One region of the Thauera sp. GDN1 genome, then DNA from elsewhere that is predicted to be linked to it. Evidence: predicted binding sites of a transcription regulator. Region 1 holds the regulator's gene; each other region holds the start of a gene.
What was found. Region 1 encodes LexA, which represses DNA repair genes until DNA is damaged. Its sites were predicted from a motif close to ACTGTATNTANATACAGT; they were not measured.
Positions count from the first base shown of each region.

Region 2: a site for LexA is predicted at 1,899-1,916, ahead of CKCBHOJB_RS01940 (ATP-dependent helicase). Genes of this name have one in related genera too.
Region 3: a site for LexA is predicted at 1,591-1,608, ahead of CKCBHOJB_RS14625 (PA0069 family radical SAM protein). Genes of this name have one in related genera too.
Region 4: a site for LexA is predicted at 2,051-2,068, ahead of recA (recombinase RecA). Genes of this name have one in related genera too.

Region 1 is NZ_CP097870.1:2,167,270-2,170,725, forward strand. Features, by position in the region: gene CKCBHOJB_RS09950 (DNA polymerase Y family protein) at 1-461, opposite strand, end outside; gene imuA (translesion DNA synthesis-associated protein ImuA) at 477-1,232, opposite strand; gene lexA (transcriptional repressor LexA) at 1,273-1,881, opposite strand; gene CKCBHOJB_RS09965 (zinc-dependent alcohol dehydrogenase family protein) at 1,970-3,001, opposite strand; gene CKCBHOJB_RS09970 (peroxiredoxin) at 3,242-3,456, shown strand, end outside.
Region 2 is NZ_CP097870.1:434,943-438,398, reverse strand. Features, by position in the region: gene CKCBHOJB_RS01940 (ATP-dependent helicase) at 1-1,897, opposite strand, end outside; gene CKCBHOJB_RS01935 (tetratricopeptide repeat protein) at 2,001-3,329, opposite strand.
Region 3 is NZ_CP097870.1:3,171,039-3,174,494, forward strand. Features, by position in the region: gene CKCBHOJB_RS14615 (sigma 54-interacting transcriptional regulator) at 1-1,341, shown strand, start outside; gene CKCBHOJB_RS14620 (hypothetical protein) at 1,363-1,545, shown strand; gene CKCBHOJB_RS14625 (PA0069 family radical SAM protein) at 1,654-2,712, shown strand; gene tldD (metalloprotease TldD) at 2,788-3,456, opposite strand, start outside.
Region 4 is NZ_CP097870.1:3,521,434-3,524,889, reverse strand. Features, by position in the region: gene lptB (LPS export ABC transporter ATP-binding protein) at 1-476, opposite strand, end outside; gene recX (recombination regulator RecX) at 463-912, opposite strand; gene recA (recombinase RecA) at 929-1,966, opposite strand; gene CKCBHOJB_RS16175 (nicotinamide-nucleotide amidohydrolase family protein) at 2,161-2,658, opposite strand; gene CKCBHOJB_RS16170 (phosphatidylglycerophosphatase A) at 2,663-3,145, opposite strand; gene thiL (thiamine-phosphate kinase) at 3,185-3,456, opposite strand, start outside.

The DNA of each region.
Region 1 (3,456 bases):
ATGCCCAGCCCGGCGCGGGCGAACCAGCGTGCCGCCAGCGGGGTGGGCGCGCAGGCGGTGCGGGCTGCGAAGCCCAGTTCATCCAGACCGTCCCGCACCGCCCGTTCGATCCGCTCGGCGCCGCCGAACAGGCGCAGGCAGGAGGAAATCTCCAGCAGCACCGCATCGGGGGGAGACAGGCTGATGCGCGGGCTGAAGCGCCCCGCCCAGATGGCGATTTCGGCGAGGGCTTCGGCCTCACGATCCGGGTCGCGCGTCCTCAGTTGCAACTCGGGCAGCAGGGCGAGCGCGCTGGCGCCGCGTTGCCCGCAATGGACGCCGGCCGCCTCGGCATCGGGGGTTGCCGCGAGGACCGTCGCCCGTGGCGGCGGGGCGATGATCGCAAGTGGCGCAGGGGCCTGCGCGCCGCGGGTGAAGACCTGCAGCGCCAGGACCGGGAGATGGATGGCGAGCCAGAGCATGGCGGCAATGTGGCGTCAGCGTGTCCGGTCGCCGACAACGCCAAGCATGCCGACGACGCCCTGCGGATTCCCGGCTTCGGACAGCGTCTGTTCCCCTGCGCGCACGTCGAGCAGCAGGGGGCGTGCTGCCGGCGGGCCGCGCCGCTTCAGGATGCGCACCTCGAGCTGTGCGCTGCGCGCGCTGAGCATCAGGCGCAATGGCGCGGGCGAGGGCTGGCCCGCGACCGCGTCGGGGCGGAACAGGAAGAGCGGCGTGGCGCTCTCCTCGGCCGCAAGCTGCAGGCGGCGCAGGCCGGTGTTGTCGATCCGCGGCATCCAGGCCAGGACGGCCGAACAGCTGCCCGAGACGGCAGCCTGGCGCGCGGCCCACAGCAGGGCGTGCGGATGCTCGGGACGCACGATGAGCAGGCGGGCCAGCGGCACGCCGGCGCGGGCCAGCGCCGGGGCATAGGGCAGCAGCGGCGGTGCCAGCCAGACGATCCATTGCTCGGGGGGAGTGCGCCCGAGCAATGGCAGCAGCAGCGACAGTTCGCCCACCCCGGGGCGTTCGAGCAGCAGTTCGATCAGGGCGCCGGCCGGCCAGCCGCCACCGGGCAGTTCCGCGTCGAGTGCGCTGAAGCCGGTCGGCAGCACTGCGCCCGGACGCTGCGCGAAACGGTCGGCCTGCCATATGCGGCCGGCGGGCAGGCCGGCCAGGAAAGAGTGCCGAGGGTCGATGTCGGGCGTGTCATGCCGGACATCGTCGGCGATGCGGAGCGCGGAGGTGGCCATGAGGAAGCGGCATGAGCCGGTGGCCCGGGCGACGGTGCGCTCAGTGGTCCTTGCGGATCAGGCCGACCATCACGCCCTCGATCACCACCGGGGCGCGCCGGGTGTCGACGACGATGGGTTCGTAATCGGGGTTGGCCGGCAGCAGCTCGACCACCGTGCCCTTGCGCTGCAGGGTCTTCACGGTGACGTCGTCGTCGATGCGGGCGACCACGATCTGGCCGTTGCGCGCCTCGGTGCTGCGATGCACCGCGATCAGGTCGCCGTCGAGGATGCCGGCGTCGCGCATGCTCATGCCGCGCACCCGCAGCAGGTAGTCTGCCCTGGGCGAGAACAGCGCGGGGTCGAGCTGGTAGCGTGCCTCGACGTGTTCGGCGGCGAGGATCGGGCTGCCCGCGGCGACGCGGCCGACCAGCGGCAGGCCGAGCGCCTCGGCCAGGCGGATGCCGCGCGCGCGGCCTTCCTCGAGCAGGATCGCGCCCTTGGCGGCGAGCGCGCGCAGATGGGTTTCGGCGGCGTTCGGCGAGCGGAAGCCGAACGCGGTGCACACCTCGGCGCGCGTCGGCGGGCGGCCTTCGGATTCGACGGTGGCGCGGATGAAGTCGAGGATTTCCTGCTGGCGTGCGGTAAGGGATTCGCTACGGGCGCTCATGACGGCCTCCATGGGATGGCTGTAATTTTAAACAGTTATTCGTCGAGAGCAAGCACCCGTGCCCGGCAGGAGCGGTTTGGTGACCTCCTCAGGGCAGCAGCACCGCGGCGCCCTGCAGTGCGCCGCGGCGCAGGCGTTCGAGGGCGTCGTTGGCCGCCTCGAGGGCGAAGCGGGTGACTTCGGTACGCACCGGCACCTTCGGCGCGAGGGCGAGGAATTCCTCGCCGTCCCGGCGGGTCAGGTTGGCGACCGAGACGATGCGGCGCTCGCCCCACAGGATGCTGTACGGAAAGCTCGGGATGTCGCTCATGTGGATCCCCGCGCATACCACCGTGCCGCCCTTTGCGGTGGCGCGCAGCGCGGCGGGGACGAGCTCGCCGGCGGGCGCGAAGATCAGCGCCGCTTCAAGCGCTTGGGGCGGGCATTCGTCGCCCGCGCCCACCCAGCACGCGCCGAGCTGGCGGGCGAAGGCCTGGCTCTCGGCATCCCCCTTGCGGGTGAAGGCATGGACCTCGCGTCCCTGCCATGCGGCGACCTGGGCGATGATGTGGGCGGCGGCGCCGAAACCGTAGAGTCCGATCCTGCGCGCATCGCCCGCCATCGCCAGCGCGCGGTAACCGATCAGCCCGGCGCACAGCAGCGGCGCGGCTTCGGCGGCGTCCAGCGCCTCGGCCATTGGGAAGCAGTAGCGCGCATCGGCCACCGTGTATTGCGCATAGCCGCCGTGGATCTGGTAGCCGGTGAAGCGCGCGCTGTCGCACAGGTTCTCGCGATGGCTGGCGCAGAAACCGCAGTGGCCGCAGGTCCAGCCCAGCCAGGGGACGCCCATGCGCTGACCGTGTCTGACGCCGTTCACGCCCGGGCCGACGTCGACCACCCGACCGACGATCTCGTGTCCGGGAATCATCGGCAGCACCGGATCGGGCAACTCGCCGTCGACGAGGTGGAGATCGGTGCGGCACACGCCGCAGGCTTCGACCCGCAGCAGGACCTGGCCTGCGGCCGGACGGGGGACGGGCAGCTCGCGCAGTTGCAGGGGGGTGCCGGGGCGCTCGAGCACCATGGCGCGCATGGTGGCGGGGTGTGCGTGCTGCTGCGGGGGGTGAAGGGGCCTGGTCATGGGTGTCGCTCACTATGGTCCGACGACGAAGCATTGCGCCAATGATGCACTGCGTCTTGAGCCATCGCCCGATCTGGGCTATTGGTTCATGACGGTGTCGGCTGGCGGCACCCGATCGTCCGACACAAGCCAGGGAGAAAGGCTCGCATGCTCGATCCGTCCGAAGTCCAGACCCGTGCCCGCAGCGGTAGTGTTCGCCGGGGGTCTCGGCTAGAATCCGCCCCACATCAGGGAGACCACATGCTGCAGAGCGGAGACATCGCCCCCGCCTTTTCATTGCCCGACGCCGACATGGAAATGTTCGACCTCGCGTCGGTCGCCGGCAAGCAGAATGTCGTCCTCTACTTTTATCCTCGCGACAATACCCCGGGCTGCACGCTCCAGGCCGCCGACTTCAGCGACCATGAGGACGAGTTCGCCCGTTACGACTGCATCGTGATCGGCGTGAGCCCCGA
Region 2 (3,456 bases), 1.7 Mb from region 1:
GCGTCATCGCCACGTACAGCAGCCGGCGCTCTTCCTCGATCTCGGCGCTGTTGCGGGTGGCGACGTCGGACGGGATGCAGCCATCGACCACGTTGAGCACGCTCACCGCGTTCCATTCCTGGCCCTTGGCGGAGTGGATGGTCGACAGGATCAGGTAGTCCTCGTCGAGCAGCGGCATGCCGGCCTCGCCGCTCGTGGCGCTGGGCGGGTCGAGGGTGAGCTCGGTGAGGAAGCGCTGGCGGCTGGGCGAGGACGCGGCGATGCGCGCGAGCTGCTGGACGTCGATCACGCGCACCGCGAAGTCGTCGTACAGGCGCGGCATCTGCGCCTCGTACCAGCGGCAGGCGAGCTCGAAATCCGCCGGCCAGGCGGGGCGTTCGGCCAGGCCATCGATCAGCGCGGCGAACTCGCGCCAGCCCGCGCGCGCCGCCTCCGGCACCGGTTGCTCATCCAGCAGCATGCAGCCCGCGGGCGCGGCGCAGACGTTGTCGAGCACGCGGCCGGCGGTCTTCGGGCCGATGCCGGCGAGCAGCTGGATGGCGCGGAAGCCGGAGATGCGGTCGCGCGGATTCTCCGCCCAGCGCAGCAGCGCGAGCACGTCCTTGACGTGGGCGGCCTCGAGGAAGCGGAGCCCGCCGAATTTCACGAACGGGATGTTGCGCCGGGTGAGCTCGATCTCCAGCCTGGCGCTGTGCGCCGAGGCGCGGAACAGCACCGCCTGCTGCTTGAGCTTGAGCCCCTCCTCGCGCCGCGCCAGCACGGTATCGACGACGAAAGCGGCCTGGTCGGCGTCGTCCTTGACCGAAACGATGCGCGGGCGCTGGGCGGATTCGCGCTCGGACCACAGGTTCTTGGTGAAGCGCTCGGCGGCGAGCGCGATCACCGCGTTGGCCGCGTCCAGGATGGGCCTGGTCGAGCGGTAGTTCTGCTCCAGGGTCACCACCCGCGCGGGCGGTTCGAAGGCGGCAGGAAAGTCGAGGATGTTGCGCACCGTCGCGCCGCGAAAGGCGTAGATCGACTGCGCGTCGTCGCCGACCACGGTCAGGCCGCGGCCGTCGGGCTTCATCGCCAGCAGGATGGCCGCCTGCAGCGCGTTGGTGTCCTGGTACTCGTCGACCAGCACGTGATCGAACAGGCCGCCGATCTCGGCGCCGAGTTCCGGCTCGGCCACCATCTGCGCCCAGTACAGCAGCAGGTCGTCGTAGTCGAGCACCTGCTGCGCCTGCTTGGCCTCGACGTAGGCGCGGAACAGGCGCTTGAGCGCGTCCGCCCACTCCGCGCACCACGGGAAACTCGCCTGCAGCAGTTCGGCGAGCGGGGCCTGGGTATTGACCGCCGCCGAGTAGATCGCCAGGCAGGTGCCCTTCTGCGGAAAGCGCTGCTTGGTCGCCGACAGGCCGAGCTCGTGGCGCACCAGGTTCATCAGGTCGGCCGAGTCCTCGCGGTCGTGGATCGTGAACCCGGGGTCGAGCCCGATCCGCCCCGCGTAGTCGCGCAGCAGGCGCGCGCCGATGGCATGGAAGGTGCCCGACCAGTGCAGCTCGGCCTGCGCCAGCCCCGGCCGGCTGGCGGCCGCCTGCGCCAGGATGCGCCTCACCCGCCGCCCCATCTCGTCCGCCGCACGCCGGGAGAAGGTCAGCAGCAGGATGCGCCCGGGATCGGCGCCGTGGGCGATCAGGTGGGCCACGCGGTGGGCCAGGGTGTTGGTCTTGCCCGAGCCGGCGCCGGCGATGACCAGCAGCGGCGGCGCCGGCTGCGGGGCGGTCGCCGCCCCCGCCGTGATCCCGTGCTCGACCGCCGCGCGCTGCGCCGGATTGAGGCGGGCGAGCGGGTCGGGAGCGAGACGGTCGGAGACTGCCGCAGAGGGTGCGGCAGCAGGAGAAGACGAAGGCGGCATGGCTGTAATTATATTCAGCCGATGCCGCCGACGATAGAGCAGGCGTCGGCCCCCTGGCCCGACCTCGCAGGCCGGCGCCGAAGTCCGGGCTGACGCGCCCGGCTCAGGCGGCCGCCCGCAGCGGCGCGGCGCGCTGCAGCAGCAGCCGGGTGAGCGGACTGTGCGGCCGGGCGTCGACGCGCTCGTTGCACAGCGCTAGGGCGAGCGCCTGCTGGCCGTCACGCAGCGCGGCCTCGATCAGCGTCAGGTCGAGCAGGCTGCGCTGCGCGTGGCTGCCGCCGAAGCGGTGGGCGATCTCGCGCACCTCGCGGATCAGGCGCACGGTCTCGGCGTAGCGGCCTTCGCCGAAGGCGCGCATCGCCCGCGTCAGCGGCTGGCCCACCTCGCGCGTGAAGGCGGCGTTGTCGCCCTCGCCCGCCATCGCCGCGCGCTGCGCCTCCAGCACCGTGTCGACCAGGTCGAAACGCCCCGCGCCGACGAAGGCCAGGGTCGCATGCACGTCGTTGAAGGCGTAGTTGCCGGCGGCCGCGAGCGGCGCCCAGTCCTCGGCGAGCTGCTGCCAGCGCGTGCCGACATCGATCCCGCGCAGGTGCAGGCGCCACAGCATCGCCGAGGCGTCGATCATGTCCAGGATCACGGTCGAGCGCTCGCCGCGGATCGGCCCGTCGTAGAGCGCCAGCACCTCGTCGATCTCGCCCAGCTCGAAGTGGTAGAGGGCGAGATGCCACCAGTTGTGCACGCGGAAGAAGCTGTCGGTGGACCACGCCGCGGGGTCGGCGCGCATCCAGTCGATGCCGTCATGCTCGCGGCCCTGCATCTCCATCACGTGCGCCACCGCGTGCTGGGCCCAGCCGTCACGCGGCTCGAGCTCGACCCCGGCACGGCCCTGCGCCTCGGCGCGGGCGTAGTCGCCGCACTCCTCGAGGCCGAAGGCGTGCATGCCGAGCAGGGCGTGGTAGCCCGGCATGCCGCGCGACCACGACGGCAGTGCGCGGGCGATGCGGTCGCGCAGCATGCGCGCGTTGCCGACGTAGAAGTCGAGCAGATGCCCGGCCTGCAGCGCGAGGGCGTCGCGCGGATGGTCGATCGCGACCTCCTCCAGCACGCGTGCGGCCTGGCGGAAGCGGCCCGCCACCAGCGCGCCGACCGCCTGCAGGTGGCCGCGCTCGCGCGCGTTCGCCGGCAGCCGGGCGGCGGCGGCGAGGCAGGCGCGCGCCACCGGGATGGCGGCCGGCTCGGTGCCGAGCAGGTGCAGCCAGGCCTTCAGCGCATGGGCCATGACGAAGTCGGGGCGCAGCGCGAGTGCGGCATCGACGCTCGCCACCGGATCCTCGATGTAGCAGCGGAACTGGTGCAGGGCGCGCCGGTAGTGGGCGGCGCTGTCGGCGTCGGCACCGGTGCAGGCCAGGCCGTGGTCGTCGTGGAAGCTCATCTTCGTTCTCCTTGCCGGGGTGGGGATGACGCGCCTTCTACCCCCGGCCAGCGAAGATCGGCCGGGGCGTGCGCGCAGTGCTAAGTTAAGTCCATGGCCGCATGGCCGATATGTCCGCGACGCCGGA
Region 3 (3,456 bases), 1.0 Mb from region 1:
GACGACGACCGCGACCTGCTGCGCCTGCTGTCGATGCGCCTGCAGGCCAGCGGTTACCGCGTGTCGACCGCGGAGTGCGCCCAGGCCGCACGTACCCGGCTCGGCGTCGAGCGCTTCGATCTGGTACTCAGCGACGTGCGCCTGCCCGATGGCGACGGTCTGGCGCTGTTCGAGGACATCCGCCACCAGCATCCGGCGCTGCCGGTGATCCTGCTCACCGCCCACGGCACCATCCCGGACGCGGTCGAGGCCACCTCGCGCGGCGTCGCCGGCTATCTGACCAAGCCCTTCGACGGCCACAGCCTGACCCAGCGCATCGAGCAGATCCTGCAGCTGGGCACGGCGGACGCGGCGCCGCCGGCCGCCGGCGACCCTGCCTGGCGCGCCGGCATCATCAGCCGCAGCACGCTGATGCACGCCGTGCTCGACGAGGCGCGCCTGGTCGCGGCGTCGGACGCGAGCGTGCTGATCCGCGGCGACAGCGGCACCGGCAAGGAGCTGCTGGCGCGCGCGATCCACCTCGCCAGCCCGCGTGCCGCCGCCCCCTTCGTCGCCATCAACTGCGGCGCCATCCCCGAGCCGCTGCTCGAATCCGAGCTCTTCGGCCACGTGCGCGGCGCCTTCACCGGCGCCACCAGCGCCCACACCGGCCTGATCCAGGCCGCACACGGCGGCACCCTGTTCCTCGACGAGATCGGCGACATGCCGCCGGCGCTGCAGGTCAAGCTGCTGCGCGTGCTGCAGGAGCGCGCGGTGCGCCCGGTCGGCGCCACGCATGCGGAAGCGGTCGACCTGCGCCTCCTGTCCGCCACCCATCGCGACCTCGATGCCGCGCTCGCCGCCGGCCAGTTCCGCGAGGACCTCTACTACCGCATCAACGTCGTCAGCCTCGAACTGCCGACCCTGGGCGAACGCCGCGAGGACATCCCGCTGCTGGCCGAGCACTTCCTGCGCGAGCTGGCACGCAAGTACGGCAAGCGCCTGTCCGGCTTCGCGCCCGACGCGCTGGAGGCGCTCGCCACCGCGGCCTGGCCGGGCAACGTGCGCCAGCTGCAGAACGTGGTCGAACAGGTGTGCGCGCTCGCGACCACCCCGCTGATCCCGCGGGCGCTGGTCGCACGTGCGCTGCGCGTGAAGCCGATCGAGGCCCTGGGGTATGCGGAGGCAAAGCGGCGCTTCGAACGAAACTACCTGATACAGCTATTGAAACTTACTGCGGGTAATGTCTCCGACGCTGCACGACTGGCAGAACGCAATCGCACCGAGTTCTACCGCCTGCTGCGCCGGCACGGCCTGACGCCCGAGCATTTCCGTGGCGACGGGCCCGATGTCGAACAATGACGAATCCCGAAGGAGCCAGACATGATCAAGCGCCAGACCATCGCCGCCATCCTCGCCACCACCGCGGTGGCCTATTCGATCGCCACCCCGGCCCAGGCCGCCCGCCTCGTCGACGGGCCCCGCCTCGACATCGCTGCCTGCAGCAGCGACAATCCGGCCACCGCCACCCCGGACCAGCGCAAGGACAAGCCGGCGCAGACCTGAACACGCTTGACGGCCCCGGTCACGAGGCGGAAACTTCGCCTCGTGACTGTATATAAAAACAGCTATTCAATTCTTCCTGGCAGCGCCGAACGGTACCCGGCGTTCGACTTGCCGCGCGGCCGCGGCAGTGCGTCGCGCCCCGGCGCGCGCTACCTCGATCACCGTCGCGAAGCCTTCGACGACGGCTGGCAGACTGAAGGCGACGACGCCGGACAACCGCTGCGCACCCAGCTCTTCATCGACAACGCGCGCAGCGTCATCAGCTACAACAGCTCGCCCGACGTCCCCTTCGACCGCTCGATCAACCCCTACCGCGGCTGCGAGCACGGCTGCATCTACTGCTTCGCGCGCCCCAGCCACGCCTATCTGGATCTTTCCCCAGGGCTGGATTTCGAGACCAGGCTGTTCTGGAAGCCCGACGCCGCCGTCCTGCTGCGCAAGGAACTCGCTGCGCCCGGCTACCGCTGCGCACCGATCGCCCTCGGCATGAACACCGATGCCTGGCAACCGGTCGAGCGCCATACCGGCCTCACCCGCCAGCTCCTCGAGGTGCTGCTCGAGACCCGCCACCCGGTGAGCCTGATCACCAAGTCGGCGCTGATCGAGCGCGACCTCGACCTGCTCGCCGAGCTGGCACGCGAGGATCTGGTCGAGGTGACGATCTCGGTGACGACGCTGGATGACGCCCTCGCCCGCCGTCTGGAACCGCGCGCCGCCCGCCCGGCACGGCGACTGGAGACCCTGCGCCGCGTGCACGAGGCGGGCGTGCCGGTGGGCGTGCTGTTCGCGCCGCTGATCCCGGCGCTCAACGATCACGAGATGGAGGCGGTGGTGGAGGCCGCACACGCGGCCGGCGCGCGCAGCGCCGGCTATGTGCTGCTGCGCCTGCCGCAGGAGCTCGCCGGGCTGTTCGAGGAGTGGCTGGCGACCCATTTCCCGGCGCGCGCCGCGCGCGTCATGAGCCGCATCGCCGAGCTGCGCGGCGGCAAGGCCAACGACCCGCGCTTCGGCCACCGCATGCGCGGCGAGGGCGTCATCGCCCAGCTCTACAGCCAGCGCATGCGCCGGCTGCAGGCCAGGCTGGGGATGGGGCGGATGCGGCGCGGGCTCGACACCACGCTGTTCCGCCCGCCACGCCCGGACGGGCCGCAGCTCGCGCTGTTCTGAGCGCGCTGCGGCCAGGCGAGCGCTGGCGGCTTGCGCCGCGCCCGTGCACCCAGCCGGGGATGCGGCGCCTGCCCGTCAGGCGGTGCCGCCCACCGTGAGCCCGTCGATGCGCAGCGTCGGCTGGCCGACGCCCACCGGCACGCTCTGGCCGTCCTTGCCACAGGTGCCGACGCCGGGATCGAGGCGCATGTCGTTGCCGATCATCTTCACCTTGGTCAGCGCGTCCGGACCGTTGCCGATCAGGGTCGCGCCCTTGACCGGGCGGGTGACCTTGCCGTCTTCGATCAGGTAGGCCTCGGCGGTGGAGAACACGAACTTGCCGGAGGTGATGTCCACCTGACCGCCGCCGAAGTTCGCCGCGTACAAACCCTTCTTCACCGACTTGATGATCTCCTCCGGGTCCTTGTCGCCATTGAGCATGTAGGTATTGGTCATGCGCGGCAGCGGCAGGTGGGCGAAGGATTCGCGGCGGCCGTTGCCGGTCAGCGGCATGCCCATCAGGCGCGCGTTCATCATGTCCTGCATGTAGCCGGTGAGGACGCCGTCCTCGATCAGCACGGTGCGCTCGGTCGGGTTGCCCTCGTCGTCGATGGAGAGCGAGCCGCGGCGGTCCTGCAGGGTGCCGTCATCGACCACGGTGACGCCTTTCGCCGCCACCTGCTGGCCGATGCGCCCGGAGAAGGCCGAGCTGCCCTTGCGGTTGAAGTCGCCCTCCAGGCCGTGGCCGATCGCCTCGTGCAGCAG
Region 4 (3,456 bases), 1.4 Mb from region 1:
AGGATCAGGCGCGGATCGGTGGCCAGCGCGCGGGCGATCTCGCAGCGCCGGCGCTCGCCGCCCGACAGCGAGATGGCGGTGTTGTTGCGCAGGTGGTGGATGCCGAGCTCGTGCAGCAGCTCGTCCAGGCGCTCGCCGACCTGGCGCTTGTCGAGGCCCTGCAGCTCGAGCACGGCCTGGATGTTCTCGGCCACGGTGAGCTTGCGGAACACGCTCATTTCCTGCGGCAGGTAGGACAGGCCCAGGCGCGCGCGGGCGTGGATCGGCAGGTGGGTCAGGTCCTTGCCGTCGAGGCCGATCTGGCCGCCGTCGGCACGCACCAGGCCGACGATCATGTAGAAGCAGGTGGTCTTGCCGGCGCCATTGGGGCCGAGCAGGCCGACGACCTCGCCCGAGCCCACCTCGAAGCCGACGTCGTGCACCACGGTGCGCGCCTTGTAGCGTTTTTGGAGGCCGGCGACCTTAAGCAGACTCATCGTAGGGCTCTTTCAGCAGCTTGCGGATCAGGTCGGGCGCGAAGCCGCGGGTTTGCAGGAAGCGCGCCTGGCGCGCCCATTCGCGGGCATCGGCCGGCGGCGTGGAAAAACGGCCGCGCAGCACGGCACGGGCGCGCTCCGCTTCCGATTCTACGCACTCGGTGGCGAGAGCCTCGTCGATCAGGTCACGGTCGATGCCGCGGCGGGCGAGTTCGCTGCGTAGGCGGCCGCTGCCGAAGCGCGCCGCCTTGCCGCGCACGAAGGCCTCGGCGTAGCGGCTGTCGGACTGCAGGCCGAGCTCGCCCATGCGTTCGATGACCGCCTCGATCTCCTCGGCGTCGCCATGGGCGGCGAGCTTCTTCGCCAGCTCGGCGCGCGAATGGTCGCGCCGGGCGAGATGGCGAAGGGCGCGTTCACGCAGGCTCGGTTCGCCCATGCTCGACGTCCGGCGCTCAGGCCTCGGCGGATGCCGGGGTGGTCGGCGCCGCAGCCGCCAGTTCGGGCAGGCCGACGGCGACGCGCACCTTGTTCTCGATCTCGCGCGCCAGCGCCGGGTTGTTGCGCAGGAACTCGCGCGAGTTGTCCTTGCCCTGGCCGATCTTGTCGCCCTGGTAGGCGTACCAGGCGCCCGACTTGTCGACGATCTTGTGCTCGACGCCGAGGTCGATGATCTCGCCCTCGCGCGAGATGCCCTCGCCGTACAGGATGTCGAAGTGCGCCTCCTTGAACGGCGGCGAGACCTTGTTCTTGACCACCTTGACGCGGGTCTCGGAGCCGACCACCTCGTCGCCCTTCTTGATCGTGCCGGTGCGGCGGATGTCCATGCGCACCGAGGCGTAGAACTTGAGCGCGTTGCCGCCGGTGGTGGTCTCGGGGCTGCCGAACATCACGCCGATCTTCATGCGGATCTGGTTGATGAAGATGACGAGGGTGTTGGTGCGCTTGATGTTGGCGGTGAGCTTGCGCAGCGCCTGCGACATCAGGCGCGCCTGCAGGCCGGGGAGCTGGTCGCCCATCTCGCCCTCGATCTCGGCCTTGGGCGTCAGCGCGGCGACCGAGTCGATGACGACGATGTCCACGCCGCCCGAACGCACCAGCATGTCGGCGATCTCGAGCGCCTGTTCGCCGGTATCGGGCTGCGAGATCAGCAGGTCCTCGATGTTGACGCCAAGCTTTTCGGCATAGCCGACGTCGAGCGCGTGCTCGGCATCGATGAAGGCCGCGGTGCCGCCGAGCTTCTGCATCTCGGCGATGACCTGCAGCGTCAGCGTGGTCTTGCCGGACGATTCCGGGCCGTAGATCTCGACCACCCGGCCGCGCGGCAGGCCGCCGAGGCCGAGCGCGATGTCGAGTCCGAGCGAGCCGGTGGAGACGGTCTGGATGTCACGTTCGACGTTGCCGTCGCCCATGCGCATGATCGATCCCTTGCCGAACTGCTTCTCGATCTGGGAGAGCGCGGCGGCGAGGGCTTTGGCCTTGTTGTCGTCCATGGGAGTGGGTCCTGTAGGTTGAGCTGATTATGGCACAAAGATTGCAGGCGTGCGGCCCGCCTCGTGCATGGCGCCAGTTTAATGCCTGTATGGATTTACAGACAATGACTTTTCGTCCCGCGCCGTGATGCGCGGACGCCGGCGTGCCGTATTAATGCCAAAGGAATAGTTGCGGCGCAAGTGGCCCTGTGCGCTCAGGGTTCCCGCGCTGCCAGCTGCAGGATGCCGTCGAGCGCGCGGACCACGGTCTGGCGGCGGACCGCCGCGCGGTCGCCGGCGAAATGCACGGTCAGGCAGCGGGTGGGTGCCGTCTTCGCGGCCCAGCCGATGCACACCATGCCGACGGGCTTGGCGGGGGAGCCCCCGCTCGGCCCGGCGACGCCGGACACCGCGACCGCCACGTCGGCGAGGCTGCGTGCGAGCGCGCCCTCGGCCATCTCGCCCACGGTGGCCTCGCTGACCGCGCCGTGCGTGGCCAGCGTGTGCGCGGACACGCCGAGCATGTCCATCTTGGCTGCGTTGGAGTAGGTGACGAAGCCGCGGTCGAACCACGCCGAGCTGCCGCCGATCGCGGTGACCGCCTCGGCGATCCAGCCGCCGGTGCAGGACTCCGCGCTCGCCAGCTGCCAGCCGCGCGCCGCCAGGGCCTCGCCGACGCGGCGGGCGAGGGTTTCGAGTTCCGAGTCCATCATGGCCTCAGCTGCCGAACAGGGCGACCAGGATGGCGAGCGCCAGCAGGGTGTAGCCGGCGGCGACCAGGTCGTCGAACATCACCCCGAAGCCGCCCTTGAAGCTGCGGTCGGCCCAGCGCACCGGCGGCGGCTTGACGATGTCGAAGAAGCGGAACAGCGCCACCGCCACCGCCTGCCACAGCAGCGTGGTCGGCGTGAACAGCAGCACCAGCCAGGTCGCCACCATCTCGTCCCAGACGATGCCGCCATGGTCGGGCACGCCCAGCGCCCGCCCGGTGCGGTCGGCCGCCAGCACGCCGGCGACGAACAGGCTGGCGAGCAGGGCGAGGAAGACGAACTCGGACAGCGGGGTGCGGATCAGCGGATACAGCGCCCAGGCCAGCAGCGTGCCCATGGTGCCCGGCGCCCACGGCGACAGGCCGGAACCGAAGCCCAGGGAGATGAAATGGGCGGGGTGACTCATCATCAGGCGGGCGGTGGGGCGCATGGGCGGGTGTCTTGTCGTGGATGGAGAGGCCGGTGTGGCTCAGCCGAAATGATCGTAGCCCGAGCGCGCGCCGGGGACCAGCCGGCCATCGCGCTCGCGCAGCTGGAGCACGCCCGGCTCGGCGGTCAGGGCGCCGATGCGATGCAGGGGGATGCCGAGCGCACGCGACAGGCTTTCGATGTCCGCACGCCGCGCCGCGGGGGCGGCGAACAGCAGCTCGTAGTCGTCGCCGCCGCCGAGCACGCAGCGCTTCGCCAGCGCGGCATCGGCGCCGGCCTCGAGCAGGGCGTCGAGCGGCAGCGCGCCGATGT